Regions from separate parts of the Pseudomonas sp. S32 genome, predicted to be linked through region 1. Evidence: riboswitches for the same ligand, from Rfam matches in the RefSeq annotation. Region 1 holds a riboswitch; each other region holds the start of a gene.
The links. A riboswitch is a leader RNA that binds a small molecule or an ion and turns the genes downstream of it on or off. The one in region 1 is predicted to bind cobalamin.

Region 1 (4,570 bases):
AACAGCGACGGGGGGTATTTGGTGATGTTGAACAGGCTCATGAGGGTTTGCACAACATTCGGGTAGGCCGCCCAGGGCGCTTCGCCATAGCCGTTGAGCAGGCGCAGCAACACAAAGCCCAGCAACGTGCCTGCGCCAGCCAGCAGCAGGCGTTGCTGACGCTGAGCAGGTTGGCTGGCGCGGCCAAACCAAGGCCCAAGGCCATAGCCAAAGGCGATCACACCCACCCACGGCAACACCGGGTAGGAGGTGCGCAGGCGCAGGTGCTCCGACACCTCCAGCCAGCCACGGTCATGCAGGATCGCCCAAGGCACATGCAGAGCGGACCCTGCATCGAAGTGCACGCCGTCCAGCAGGTTGTGCCCGGCAATGATGAGCGCGCCCAGCGCCAGCAAAGCGGCCCGTGGCAGCCATACCAGCAGCGACAGGCCGATCATGCTGATGCCTATGGCCCAGATCACCTGCAAGTAGATGACCGTGGGCGGCAGCTGGAATGTCCAGGCGAAGTTGACCAGCGTGAACTCCAGCACCACCAGAAACAGCCCGCGCTTGAACAAAAAGGCCGCGACATCGGCACGGCCTTGGTGCTTCTCGCCGTACAGCCAGGCAGACAGCCCGGTGAGCAGGACGAACACCGGGGCGCACAGGTGGGCGAGGGTGCGGCTGACGAACAACGCGGGCTCGGTGGTGTCGATGGCCATCGGGTCGCTGACCTGTTTGTGCAGGAAGAACGTTTCGCGCACATGGTCCAGAAGCATGAACAGCATCACCAGCCCGCGCAGGGCATCGATGCTTTGCAGGCGCTGGGTGAGCAGGGTGGGAGTGGCGTTTGCGCTTGTCATGAAATTTCGCTGGCGAGGTGAGTGTGTCAAATGAAACGTTATCTTATAACTAATATCTGCCATCACGGTAGGCATTTCTGCCGGCCGTGGTATGGGTGGAGTGCGCCGCCGCATGGCGACGGCGGGTTTGTCAGAAGCGGTAGTCCACCGTGGCGAACAACGACCGGGGCGTGCCCATCAGCCACTGCTCGCCACTGAATGCCGACACCACGTACTGGCGGTCGAACAGGTTGTTCAACTGCAGCCCCAGCCGCACATCCGGCTGTACCTGCCAGGCAATGTTGGCATCGACTACGGTGTAGCCCGGGGCGCTCTGGGTGTTGGCGTTGTTGGCATAGCGTTCATCCACAAAGCGCGCCCCGATGCCGGCCTGTACCTGCTGGCCCAGGCCTTTGCTCAGCCACAGGTTGGCGGTGCGCCTGGGCACGTTGACCGGGCGGTTGCCCGAGCGGTCCAGGTTCACCCCACCGACGTTTTCGTCGAACTGGTCATAGCGCGCCCGCAGCAACGCGGCGTTGGCCGACACCTGCCATTGGTGCGCCAGCGCTAGTTCCAGGGTGGCTTCCAACCCGTCGGAGGTCTGCTGGCCTGCCTGCTGTTGTTCGTGGGTGAGCGGGTCATCCACCAGCAGCTTCTTCTTGACGATGTGGTAGGCCGCCAACGTCCATTCGCCCTGGCCGTTCCAGAACCGTTGCTTCAACCCCACCTCGGCCTGCCGGGCTTCGGTGAGGGCGTAGTGCATCTGCGAAGGGCGCAGGCTGATCAGGTTGTCGACGCCGTCCTGGCTGGTGGAATACTGGCCATATACCGCTACCTCCTCGCTGAGTGCATACACCAGCCCCGCGCGCCAGTTGCCGCCCTGCAAGCTGCGGTCGCTACGGCTGCCATCCACCAGGTTGTTCCGGTCAATGTGGTTCTGATCCCGCCTCAGGCCAGTCACCAGTGCCAGCTTGTCGGTCAGTTGCAGGCGGTTCTCGGCAAACAGGGCAACGGTGTGTGTGGTCGAAAGGGTCTGTGGCCGCAACGGCGATGCACTCTGGAACGGCCCTGGGCGGGGCTGCCACGGGTCGATGTAATCACCGCCGATATCGTCATAGGGCGCGTTGCTGTCCACATTGAACCGGACCTTGTTGTACTCGGCGCCGATCACCGTCTTGCTCGGCAGGCCAAACAAGGCGTGATCGAAATCGAAGGTCTGGCGGTCGCCGAACTGTTCCTGGTTGTGGCGGATCTGCAGGAAGCTGCCACGCAGCAACTGGCCTTGCTCGGGGGCCCAGCGGTAGTCCTCGGCGTTGCGCCACTGGCGACGGCTGTTGATGTAGTACAGCTGGTTGCTGGCGCCGACATGATCGTTCAGCGACCACTCGCTGGTCAGCCGCGTCCATTGGTCCACGTAGTGCTGCTGGTCATTCTGCACGTTGTAGTTCTTGCTGCGCAGGCTGCTGCGGTAGTGGCCGTCGATCAGCGGCGTGCCGTAGTAATTGGCTGGCCTGGCGTCACCGCGGTCGTGGGCGAGGGTGAAGCTGAGGTCTTCACTGGCGTCGAAGCGCAGCGCCATGCTCAGGGCCTGGCTACGGGAGGGGGTGCGGTCGACCCAACCGTTGCCTGCTTGCTGGTTCAGGTTCAGCCGGTAGCTCAGGCGTTCGCTCAGGCTGCCACCGCTGTCCAGGCCCACTTGTTGGCGATCCCAGGAGCCATACCCCACACGCAGGTGGTTGCGCACCTCGCCGGCAAGGGGTTTCTTGGGAATCACGTTGACCACCGCGCCGGTCGCCCCTTCGCCGTGCAGCACGGATGCCGGGCCGCGGATCACCTCGATGCGCTCGACCATCCACGGGTCCACCGGGAAGGTCTGGGTGCCCGCCCCGGTGTACAGGCGTGCGCCGTCGAACAAGGTCATGACCGAGCCGTGGCCGGTGAAACCACGGGCAGACAGCCCCGTGCCGCCATCGCCTGGTGAGCCGATGAAGGTGATGCCGGGCGAGCGCGTGACGGCCTCCTGCACGGTGGCATTGTTGCGCTGTTGGATCTCGGCGGTGCCAAGGGTGCTGGTACTGGCCGGGGTTTCCAGCGGGCTGAGGCCAAGGCGCGACCCTGCCTGGCTGGGCGTTGCCAGGTTGGCGGCCGCGCTGTCATAGGCACCTGTGACCGCCGTGGAGGGCAGGGCCAGGGCCGCTGCCGGGAGCGTGTCGGCCTGGGCCGGCACGGCGACGGCCAGGCAGGCCGCCAAGGGGTGTAGCTTGAAAGTACGGGACATGTCGTTCCACTGCTGCAGGAAAGAAGGAATCCCGGTGGAATACACGCAAAGGCGCACCTGGCACGCAGACGCGCGCAGGCACTGGCCTGCGCCCGCCCACCGCGGGTTGCCATAAGGAGCTTCAGGCCGGTCTCCGGGCTTGCGAGGGGCAAGAACCTTTCACCTTCCCATGCAGGTGCACAGTGGTGTGTCGAAAGGTTCGCTCGCTTACCGTTGCGGGGGCAGCGCCGGACTTGTCGTGGATACACGACGCACCGGCTTCCCGTTTCACCCTGCGCACGGCGGCGCAGGACACCTGAAACTGGCGCGCATCTGACCATTGAACAGCGCGGGCGTCAAATGCGCGGGTTGTGGGCCTTCAGAGGGCCTTTGAACGGCGTTCGCGTTTCAGGTGTTTTTATTTCGAACTTTTCTGAACAGGCAGCGCTCGAAGCGCTCGTGCACAACCCGTCAATACGTCATGGAGACTATTCGCATGTCTGCTCGTAACCTGCTGCGCCACACCTGCCTGCTCGCCTTGGTCGCTGCCCCGCTGGCTGCCACCGCAGCGCCAAGCACGGACCCGCTGTTCACCCTGGGCCTGCTGGGCTCCTACGACAAGTTCAAGTTCGAAGGCGGCAGCGAAACCGACAAGGATCACATGGGCCAGGGCGGTGTATTTGCCACCTTCGGCAACAAGATGACTGCCGAATCCGGCTTCATCTACCAGATCGGCGCAGAGGCCAAGTACGGCAAGAAGAACGACAACAAGCTCAAGGAAGCTCAGGCTGATCTGGACCTTGGCTGGCGTGCGGCGCTGGACGCGCGCAACTTCGTCGACGTGACCGTCGGCGGCGGCTACAGCTGGTCGCGCTACGAACCTGAGATCAACGACCTGGACACCAAGCTCACCCTCAAGTCGCCGTTCGCCAAGGCCGCGCTGGGCTACAACCACCAGTTCGACGCCTCGACCCTGCGCGTGGAAGTGGGCGCCCGTCACACCCTGGACGGCCGCGCACGGCTGAAAGTGGATGACTTCGGCAGCGACACGGTTGACCTGAAGGACCGCACCAACCCCTATGCTGAAGTCACGATGCTGATGAACCAGCAGGGCGCCATGCCGGTGCAGGCCGGTGTGTACTACACCCGCACCGAGTACAAGCTGGACGATAACTCGCCGGTTGCCGACAACACCAAGCTCAAGCGTGACGAGTTCGGTGTAAAAGTGGGCCTGGCCTTCTAACCCAGGTGCCCGGCCCCGCTGAACGTTGCGGGGCCGGCGCGGCTGGCGGTGCTACCGGCCGCGTCTGCGTGACACCCGCGCCTCGATGTTCTTGCGCCCGATCAGCAGGGGCGGGGTTTCCACCACTGGCTCATCGGCCAGCCACTTGTACATCACCAGGCAGTCCACCAGCCCCAGGTGGGCATGGCGATAAGCCTTGGGCAAGCGGCCTACCGTTTCGAAACCCAGCTTGTGCCACAGGGCAACGGC
Region 2 (4,570 bases), on a different contig from region 1:
CCACTTGGTAGCCCCGCGCCGGCTGGATGCCGACGAAGGTCAGGCCAAAGCGCAGGCCGGCCACCATCAACCGGCCGCTGCGGTACATCGGGTCCTGCTCGGGTGGGCCCCAACGCTCCAGCACAGCCTGCCGGTTGGCCTCGGGCAGGCGCTCGAACGCGGCCAGGTAGTCGGCCATGCCGAGGCTCTGCGCGCAGGGCCGCATGTCGAGCTGGTCCAGGTCGTTGGTGACGCCGCCAAGCAGCGCATGAATGAGTTGTGTGCCGCTGCCGGGCAGATCCGCCAGGGGGTAGCCCTCGGCGCGCAGCGCCTGGAGGATAGTAAGCGCGGCAGCGGGCGTGTCCAGGCCTACGCCGTTGCCGATGCGGCCATCGCGGGTCGGGTAGTTGGCCAGTATCAGCGCCACACGCTTCTGGCCGTTGGGCAAACGCGCCAAAGCCACCCAGCGCCTGGCCAGTTCGGCGACAAAGTCCATGCGCTCAGCGTGGGCGCGGTAGCACACCACATCTGACTGGCTGCGCTCGCTGTGCCAGGCCATGTCCTTGAAACTGACCGGGCGGGTAATGATGCGCCCGTCCAGTTCAGGCAAGGCAATATGCATGGCCAGGTCGCGTGCCCCCAGCCCCTGCTCGCTGGCTTCCCAGCCTGGCTGGTTATCCTGCGCGCAAATCGCCTGCAGCACCGCTACGTCGCGCCGCAGTGGCCGAAGGTTTGGCCGCTCCGGGCTGGACAACGCGAACCCGGTGGTATTGAGCACCACCTCAGCGCCCACTTCATCCAGCCATGCCTCCACCTGCTCGAGGCAGGCGGGCTCTTTCAGGCTGGCAACGGCGATGGGTAGCGGGTTAAGGCCGGCGGCTTGCAGGCGTTGGCAGAACACGTCAATGAACGCGGTATTCGCCGCCTGCAAGTGAGAGCGGTAGAACAGCAACGGCGCGACCGGGTGCTCAGGGTGCCAGTGCGGGTACCAGTCCTCCAGCGCGGCGCTGCCCTTGGCCGGGTGATACACCGTGGTGCGTGCCAGGGGCTGTGGCTCATCCCAGGCATACTCGCGGCCCAGCCATTGGCTGGCCAGGCAGTGGAACAGGTTGAGGGCATTGGCCTTGCCGCCCTGGCGCAAGTAGTGCCAGAGGCGCTCGGCCTGCTCGCCCTGCACCGTGCCAAGGCCGGTCAGCTCGGGGTCGGGGCGATCATCGCCGGGCACCAGGATCAACTGCACGCCGCGGGCGGCCAGGCCAACCAGTTGCTCCACACCATATCGCCAGTAGCCGACACCGCCGTGCAGCGACACCAGGATCACCTTGGCGTGCTGCAGCACCTGGTCGACATACAGGTCAACCGACGCATGGTTCTGCACCTGCATGGGGTTGGCCAGGCGCAGCGTGGGGAAATCGTCAGGCAGTTGCTCGGCACTGTCGGCGAGCAACGCCAGGTGCGAATCGCCGCTGCAGAGAATCACCAGCTCGGCAGGTGTCTGGCCAAGGTCGGCAATGCTGTCGTCCGGCACGAAGCCGCCGGGCTGGGTCCGCAGCAAGTGCATGGGTCAGGCGCCCAGGGCCTGGCGCAAGCGGGCTTCCAGCTGGGCTGCATCCAGTTCCTGGCCAATCAGCACCATGCGCGTGACCCGCGGCTCATCAGCGCGCCACGCACGGTCAAAGTGCTTGTCGAAACGGGTACCCACCCCCTGCACCAGCAGGCGCATCGGCTTGCCAGGTACGGCGGCGAAGCCTTTGACACGCAGGATGCCGAACTCCACCACCAGTTGAGTCAGGGCCCCCAGCAGCAAGGCTTCATCGGCTTCAGGCAAGTCGATGGAAATGGAGTCGAAGGCATCGTGGTCATGGTCGTCATGGTCATCGCCGTCGTGGTGGCTGTCATGGTGCGTGCGGCGGCCGTCGATGTGCAATTCGGACTCCGCGCCCATGCCCAGCAGTACCTCCAGCGGCAGCTTGCCGCTGTTGGCCTCGACGACCTTCACTGCCGCTGGCAGCTCTTCGGCGACTTCGGCGCGGACCTTGGCCAGGCCCTCGGCATCGATCAGGTCGGCCTTGTTCAGGACCACCAGGTCGGCGCTGGCCAACTGGTCGGCGAACAGCTCGTGCAGTGGCGATTCGTGGTCCAGGTTAGGGTCGAGCTTGCGCTGGGCGTCAACCTGCTCCGGGTAGGCGGCGAAGGTGCCGGCAGCCACTGCCGGGCTGTCGACCACGGTAATGACGGCATCGACGGTGCAGGCGTTGCGGATTTCTGGCCATTGGAAGGCCTGGACCAACGGTTTGGGCAAGGCCAGGCCGCTGGTTTCGATCAGGATGTGGTCCAGGTCGCCGCGCCGCGCCACCAGTTCGCGCATCACCGGGAAGAACTCTTCCTGAACGGTACAGCACAGGCAACCGTTGGCCAGTTCGTAAACCCGGCCGGTGGCCTCTTCTTCGGTGCAACCGATGCTGCACTGCTTGAGAATGTCGCCGTCGATGCCCAGCTCGCCGAACTCATTGACGATGACCGCAATGCGGCGGCCTTGGGCGTTGTCGAGCATGTGCCGCAGCAACGTGGTCTTGCCCGACCCGAGGAAGCCGGTGACGATGGTGACAGGTAGCTTGGCCAGTGTTTTCATGTCGCGTTGCCCTTGGCAGAGTGGCGCGGGCATGCAGGACGACAGCCCGCGGCCATGCTGGCCGGGCGTGTTCGCCACCGGATCACCCCGCCCGGTTTAAAGTCGAAAACGTGTCGAGGCAGGTCTCCTGGCTTGCACCGTTCCAGCGCTCTGCAATGCGAACAGGCTGGGGGGATGACGCCTTCCCGCGCAGTGGCGCAGTGGCTGTGTCGATCCGTAAGGTGCTTACAGTTGCGGGGGCAGCCGCGGCTTGAACCGCGTTCCCGTCTTAGCTTCGGTCTGGCCGAAGAACCTCGAACCGGCAAGGCTACGCAGTGGCTGGCAGGTGGTCAACCACTGCCAGCCGTTGCTGGCGTGTCGATGCACTTTACCCTCTGCCGATTCTCCGCTAGGGTGGCCTTTCCCCTGCCACGAGGTGTTCGTCCAATGCGCCATTGATGCCGCCGTCTGTCCGACGGCCAGCCTTCAGCCTCCGGTTCGCTCCGGAGATGTCGCGGCATTCGTGGAGTTGCTCATGACCGACCCATCCATCCTGACGCTCGACAGCGTCACCCTGGCCTTGCCCGATGGCAGGCTGTTGTTCGACAACCTCAACGCCACTTTCGACCGCAGCCGCACCGGCCTGGTCGGGCGCAATGGCGTGGGCAAGAGCCTGCTTGCCCAGGTCATGGCCGGCCAGCGCGCGCCCAGCAGCGGTACCTGCCAGCGCCAGGGCCACGTGCATCTGCTGGGCCAGCAGGTAATCGAGCACAGTGCCACTGTTGCCGACCTGGCCCAGGTCGGCCCGGTGATCGCAGCCCTTCAACGCATCGAACAAGGCAGCGTAGATGCCGCAGACTTCGACACCGTGGGCGAGCGCTGGGGCGTCCGCGAGCAGTTGCAGGCACTGCTGCAACGCCATGGCCTGGGCCAGCTCGACTGGCGCACGCCTGCGCGCTGCCTGAGTGGTGGCCAGGCCATGCGCGTGGCGCTGATCGGGGCCTGGCTGAGTGACGCGGACTACCTGATACTCGACGAGCCCAGCAACCACCTCGACGGCCCTGCGCGCGCCGAGCTGCTGTGCATGATCAAGGCCTGGGACCGCGGCATGCTGGTCATCAGCCACGACCGCACATTGCTGGGGCACATGGCGCGTATCCTTGAGCTGTCCAGCCTGGGCCTGCGGGCGTACGGCGGGGATTACAACCACTACCTCGCGCAGAAAAGTGCCGAGGCAACCCACGCCGAGCAGCATCTGGCGCACCTTAAACGGCAACAACTTCGCCAGGCCCGTGACCGCCAGCAGCAGCGCGAAAACCTTGAGAAGGCCCAGGCCCGGGCGGGGCGCACCGCCAAGGTTGCCAACCAGGCCAAGATCATTGTCGACCGCCGCCAGCAGGTGAGCCAGGCCACACTTGGCAAACAGCGCCGCCAGCACCTGAGTGCCGAGCAGGCGATGCAGGCTGAAATCCGCACAGCAGCGGGTGATATCGAACAGTGCAGCGCCATCCACGTACACGCCCCTGCCCCACAGCGGCATGCCGGCCGGCAGGTGCTGGCGCTGCAAGACCTGCGCTTGCCCCACGGTACCCAGCAGCCTGTCACAGTGCGCATGCAGGTTGGCCAGCGGTTCGGCCTGGTGGGGGCCAACGGCAGCGGCAAGTCCACACTGCTGCGCATGATCGACGGGCAACTGCCCTCACCAGAGGGCAGCCTGGTGCTCACTGGCGAAGCCGCCCTGCTCGACCAGCATTGCACCCTGCTGAACGGCACCGACAGCGCGCTGCTACACCTGCAACGGGCCAACCCGGCACTCGACCAGGGCGAGCTGCGCAGCCGGCTGGCGCAACTGGGCCTGGACGCCACCCGCGTGGGCCTGCCCAGCAGCCTGCTCAGCGGAGGTGAACGCATGAAGGCCGCACTGGCGGCGATCCTTTATCGCCAGCAACCCTTGGACCTGTTGTTGCTGGACGAGCCCGG
Region 3 (4,570 bases), on a different contig from region 1:
AGCCAGCGCGGGTTCTGCAACACGCTGCGCAACGCGCTGCCAAACATCACCCAGATGCCGACGCTGGGCAAGTTCACCAACGCAAACAGCGCCGCGATCACTACCACGTTGGTGACGTACCCTTGAGCGGGTGTGTACGTGGTGATCGCGCCCACCGCCATCACCCAGGCTTTGGGGTTGACCCACTGGAAAGCAGCAGCTGCCCAGAAGCCTAATGGGTTACTCCCTTTGCTAGCCGCTGCGCCCACAGGCCCGGCGTTGGCAATCTTCCAGGCCAGGTAGAGCAGGTAGGCCGCACCCGCGTAGCGCAGCACGGTATACAGGGGCGGCCACGACTTGAACACTTCGCCCAGGCCAAGCCCCACCGCCAGCACCATCGCCATGAAACCGATGCTTACGCCCATGGCATGCGGGATCGTGCGGCGTACGCCGAAGTTCACCCCGGAGGCCAGCAACATGGTGTTGTTGGGCCCCGGGGTAATGGACGAAACGAAGGCGAACAGGATAAAAGCAGCGAGCAGGTCGACAGAGGCAAACATGGCCAGGCATTCCAGTAGGTGCGGTATGCCGTCACACTACCGGAGTCCGCCACCCGAGCGACCGATACAGTTACCTTTAATTAATGAGATACACCTCACTGTATTGCCAATTTTGAAACAGGGGTATTCATCATGAGCGTGGTTATTCGCCCGGCGGTGCGCACCGATGCGCAGCAGATTTTGACCTTCATCACCGAACTGGCGGAGTACGAGCGTGCCCGGCACGAAGTGCTGGCCACCTTGCAGGATATTGAACGTAGCCTGTTCGATGAGCACAGCACCGTGCAGTGCCTGATCGGCGAACGTGACGGCCAGGCCATTGGCTTCGCCGTGTATTTCCAAAGCTATTCCACCTGGCTGGGGCGCAGCGGCATTTACCTCGAAGACCTCTACATCACCCCGGATCAGCGCGGGGACGGTGCCGGCAAACAGATGCTCAGGTACATCGCCCGGGAGGCCGTGGCCCATGGCTGGGGCCGCCTGGAGTGGAGCGTGCTGGACTGGAACGAGCCAGCCATCAAGTTTTATGAGTCGCTGGGCGCGCAGCCGCAGGATGAGTGGGTGCGCTACCGCCTGGAGGGGGAGCAACTGCAAGCGTTTGCCCGTGACGGCTTGCCGGTTTGACAGGCAATTGACGGCTGGCCCACCTCGTGCTTTTCTAGTGCCCTGCGTCAAGGTGCCCCCCTGGGGGTGAAACGGGAAACCGGTGCGTCACAGGCCTGCAACAGGGCCTTGACCAAGCCGGTGCTGCCCCCGCAACGGTAAGCGAGCGAAGCGTCTGTACCACTGTGCCATCACCCTTGGCATGGGAAGGTGACGTTTTCAAGGAGCCAACCTCCTCCTCGCCAGCCCGGAGACCGGCCTTGCGCCTATGAACACCCCGCGGTGGGCGGGCGCTGTCGCATCCCCTGGGCGCCGCCCGGGGCTGCCGCGCTTGCCCGTTGCCCACAAAAAGCAGAGGAACGCGTCATGCCCGTCACCAGCGCCAACACTCCAAGTATCGCCACCCCCGTCACACTCAGCCAGCGCATTGCTGTTGCGGTAGGCGCCAGCCTGCTGGGGCTGTGCCTGGTCTACTTTGCCGGCTTTTCGCATATCGAAGCCGTACACAACGCTGCCCACGATACGCGCCACAGCGCCGCCTTCCCCTGCCACTGAGTAACCGCCAATGATCACGCGTATCGCCCGTACCGCGGGTTTCAGCGGGTTGCTTGCGGCCCTGTTGCTCACCCTGCTGCAAAGCTTCTGGGTCAGCCCGCTCATCTTGCAGGCCGAAACCTACGAAACCGCCGCCCCCGCCGAACAGCACGCCCATGGCGAGGGCGCAGCGGCGCACGAACACAGTGCTGAGGCCTGGTCGCCGGAAGATGGCTGGCAGCGAGTATTGTCCACCACCGGTGGCAACCTGGTGGTCGCAGTGGGCTTCGCCCTTATCCTCGCTGCCCTCTACAGCCTGCGGGAGCCCAAGCGTGTTGGTACCGGTGCGCTTTGGGGCCTGGCCGGCTTTGCGGTGTTTTGCCTGGCACCCACGTTAGGCCTGCCGCCAGAACTGCCGGGCACCGCTGCAGCGGACCTGGGCCAGCGCCAGGCCTGGTGGGTTGGCGCCGCCAGCGCAACAGCCCTGGGCCTGGCATTGGTAGTGTTCGCCCGCCACTGGCTGCTGAAGGTGCTTGGTGTGGTGGTGCTGGCAGTGCCCCACCTGATTGGTGCACCGCAACCCGAAGTGCACGAGAGCCTGGCGCCCGAGGCGCTGGAAGCTCAGTTCAAACTGGCCTCGTGGCTGACCAACGCTGCGTTCTGGCTGGCATTGGGCCTGCTCACCGCGTGGCTGTACCGCCGCCACAGCCAGGCCTGATGCCGGCAGTGTACGCGGGGTTTGGCTGCCGGCGGGGGTGCCCGGTGGGCGTTTTGCAGGCGCTTCTGCTCGCCGGCCTGGCCGAACGGGGCCTCGCCTTGAGTGACCTCCGCGGCATCGCCAGCATCGCACTCAAGGCTGGCGAACCCGGCCTGCTTCAGCTGGCCGAGCGCCTCGGCCTGCCACTGGTGCTGTACCCTGCGGTGCAACTGCAGGCCTACGAGCCGCTGCTCAGCCATCGCTCAGCCGCTGCGTATACCCACAGCGGTTGCTGGGGCGTCGCAGAAAGCACGGCCTTGGCGCTGGCCTGCCAGGCGGCAGGGCACGCCGAGCTACTGCTGCCCCGCCGGGTCATGGGCCCGGCAACACTGGCCATCGCAGGCTAGCCTGTTCATCTATTTACATCCAAGGATTTTCATGACGGTTTACTTCATCGGCGCCGGCCCCGGCGACCCGGAACTGATCACAGTCAAGGGCCAGCGGCTGATCCGCCAATGCCCCGTGATCATCTACGCCGGTTCCCTGGTGCCTGCCGCCGTGCTGGAAGGCAACCAGGCCGAAACCGTGATCAACAGCGCTGCGCTGGACCTGGAGCAGATCATCGGGGCCATGCGGGCAGCCCATGCCCTGGGCCAGGACGTGGCCCGGGTCCACAGCGGTGATCCAAGCCTGTATGGCGCCATCGGCGAGCAGATCCGCCATCTGCAGGCGTTGGGCATCGACTATCAGATTATCCCCGGCGTAACCGCCACTGCGGCCAGCGCCGCGCTGCTGGGGTGTGAACTGACCCTGCCAGAGGTCGCCCAGAGCGTCATCCTGACCCGCTTTGGCGCAAACTCCCCGATGCCGGCCGGGGAGCAGCTGGAAGACCTTGCACGCCACGGCACCACGCTGGCCATTCACCTTGGGGTCAAGCACCTGGCGCGTATCGTCGAGCTGCTGCTGCCGCACTATGGGCCACAGTGCCCCGTCGCGGTTGTGCACCGTGCCACCTGGCCCGACCAGGACTGGGTACGTGGCACGCTGGCGGACATCGTCGCAGGTGTGGCGACCAAGGGTTTCCGCCGTACTGCGCTGATTCTGGTCGGCCACGTGCTGGGAGAAACGCCGTTCGCTGAATCCGCCCTGTATCGCGCCGGGCACGCACACCTGTATCGCCCAGCGGGTTGAGTGTTGCAAGGCACTGCAATCCGGTAGCAGACTGACCAACCCCTTCCTGTTACCGGACACTCCCCCATGCTGGACTTGCGCCCCAACTGTGAATGCTGCGACGTCGACCTGCCCGGTGACAGCACTGACGCGTTTATCTGCTCGTTCGAGTGCACGTTCTGCCGCGGCTGCGCCGAAGGCCGCCTGCAACACCACTGCCCCAACTGCGGCGGGCAATTGCTCAGCCGCCCTGCAAGGGTGGGCCAGGCATTGGCGAACAACCCGGCCTCCACCCTGCGCGTCAATAAACATCACCCGGCTTGCGCCTGAGACCGGCAGGTAGGCTCCAGCGCCTGCCTGGGCGCGCGCCGCCGCCTCGTTTTGTAGGATTTTTCGACAGCACGGCCAAGGTTTATCAACACTTCTATACTCGGCATTACCAAACTTCCGTAATGGTCGTATCTTGCTGCGCTTCTGATTGACTCACTTGCAGAAGTATTCCTGGGTGCTCCAGGAAATGCACCACACCCTCACAGGAGTTTTCCTAATGACTACCGTGCTGATCGTCGACGATCACCCCATCGTCAGGCTATCCCTGCGCATGCTCCTTGAGCGTGAACGCTTCCACGTCATCGGCGAAGTCGGTAATGGCAGTGAAGTGGCGCAGGTAGCCCGTGAACTGAAGCCTGACGTGGTCATCCTCGACATCGGCTTGCCCGGCCTGGATGGCATGGAGGTGATCAAGCGCCTGCAGGCCATCGAGCCGGTGCCCAAGATCATGGTCCTGACGGGCCAGGCTACCGATCTGTATGTACGGCGCTGCCTGGATGCCGGCATTGGTGCCTTCGTGACCAAGGAAGAAGACCACGACGCCCTGCTGTTCGCCCTCAAGGCGTTGGTGAAGGGCTATTCAACATTCCCGCAGATGTCGGTAAACAGCAACTCGCTGGAAAGCGAGCCGGTACGCCTGGCCAGCCTGTCGAACCGCGAAATGGAAGTGTTGCGGCGCCTGGCACGTGGCGAGAGC

Region 2: linked by a shared signal. The riboswitch ahead of cobW (cobalamin biosynthesis protein CobW) and the one ahead of IAE38_RS13895 (TonB-dependent receptor) in region 1 are both predicted to bind cobalamin.
Region 3: linked by a shared signal. The riboswitch ahead of IAE38_RS04315 (CbtB domain-containing protein) and the one ahead of IAE38_RS13895 (TonB-dependent receptor) in region 1 are both predicted to bind cobalamin.

Annotation. Positions count from the first base shown of each region.
Region 1 is NZ_JACVVF010000022.1:34,256-38,825, forward strand. It holds gene IAE38_RS13890 (DUF1624 domain-containing protein) at 1-842, opposite strand, end outside; gene IAE38_RS13895 (TonB-dependent receptor) at 973-3,099, opposite strand; cobalamin riboswitch at 3,207-3,413, opposite strand; gene IAE38_RS13900 (outer membrane beta-barrel protein) at 3,575-4,321, shown strand; gene IAE38_RS13905 (GNAT family N-acetyltransferase) at 4,373-4,570, opposite strand, start outside.
Region 2 is NZ_JACVVF010000005.1:129,459-134,028, forward strand. It holds gene cobN (cobaltochelatase subunit CobN) at 1-1,540, opposite strand, end outside; gene cobW (cobalamin biosynthesis protein CobW) at 1,544-2,611, opposite strand; cobalamin riboswitch at 2,712-2,922, opposite strand; gene IAE38_RS04605 (ATP-binding cassette domain-containing protein) at 3,126-4,570, shown strand, end outside.
Region 3 is NZ_JACVVF010000005.1:51,950-56,519, forward strand. It holds gene IAE38_RS04305 (LysE family translocator) at 1-539, opposite strand, end outside; gene IAE38_RS04310 (GNAT family N-acetyltransferase) at 672-1,163, shown strand; cobalamin riboswitch at 1,197-1,420, shown strand; gene IAE38_RS04315 (CbtB domain-containing protein) at 1,509-1,697, shown strand; gene IAE38_RS04320 (CbtA family protein) at 1,708-2,394, shown strand; gene IAE38_RS04325 (cobalamin biosynthesis protein) at 2,394-2,780, shown strand; gene cobM (precorrin-4 C(11)-methyltransferase) at 2,812-3,564, shown strand; gene IAE38_RS04335 (DUF1272 domain-containing protein) at 3,631-3,873, shown strand; gene IAE38_RS04340 (response regulator transcription factor) at 4,091-4,570, shown strand, end outside.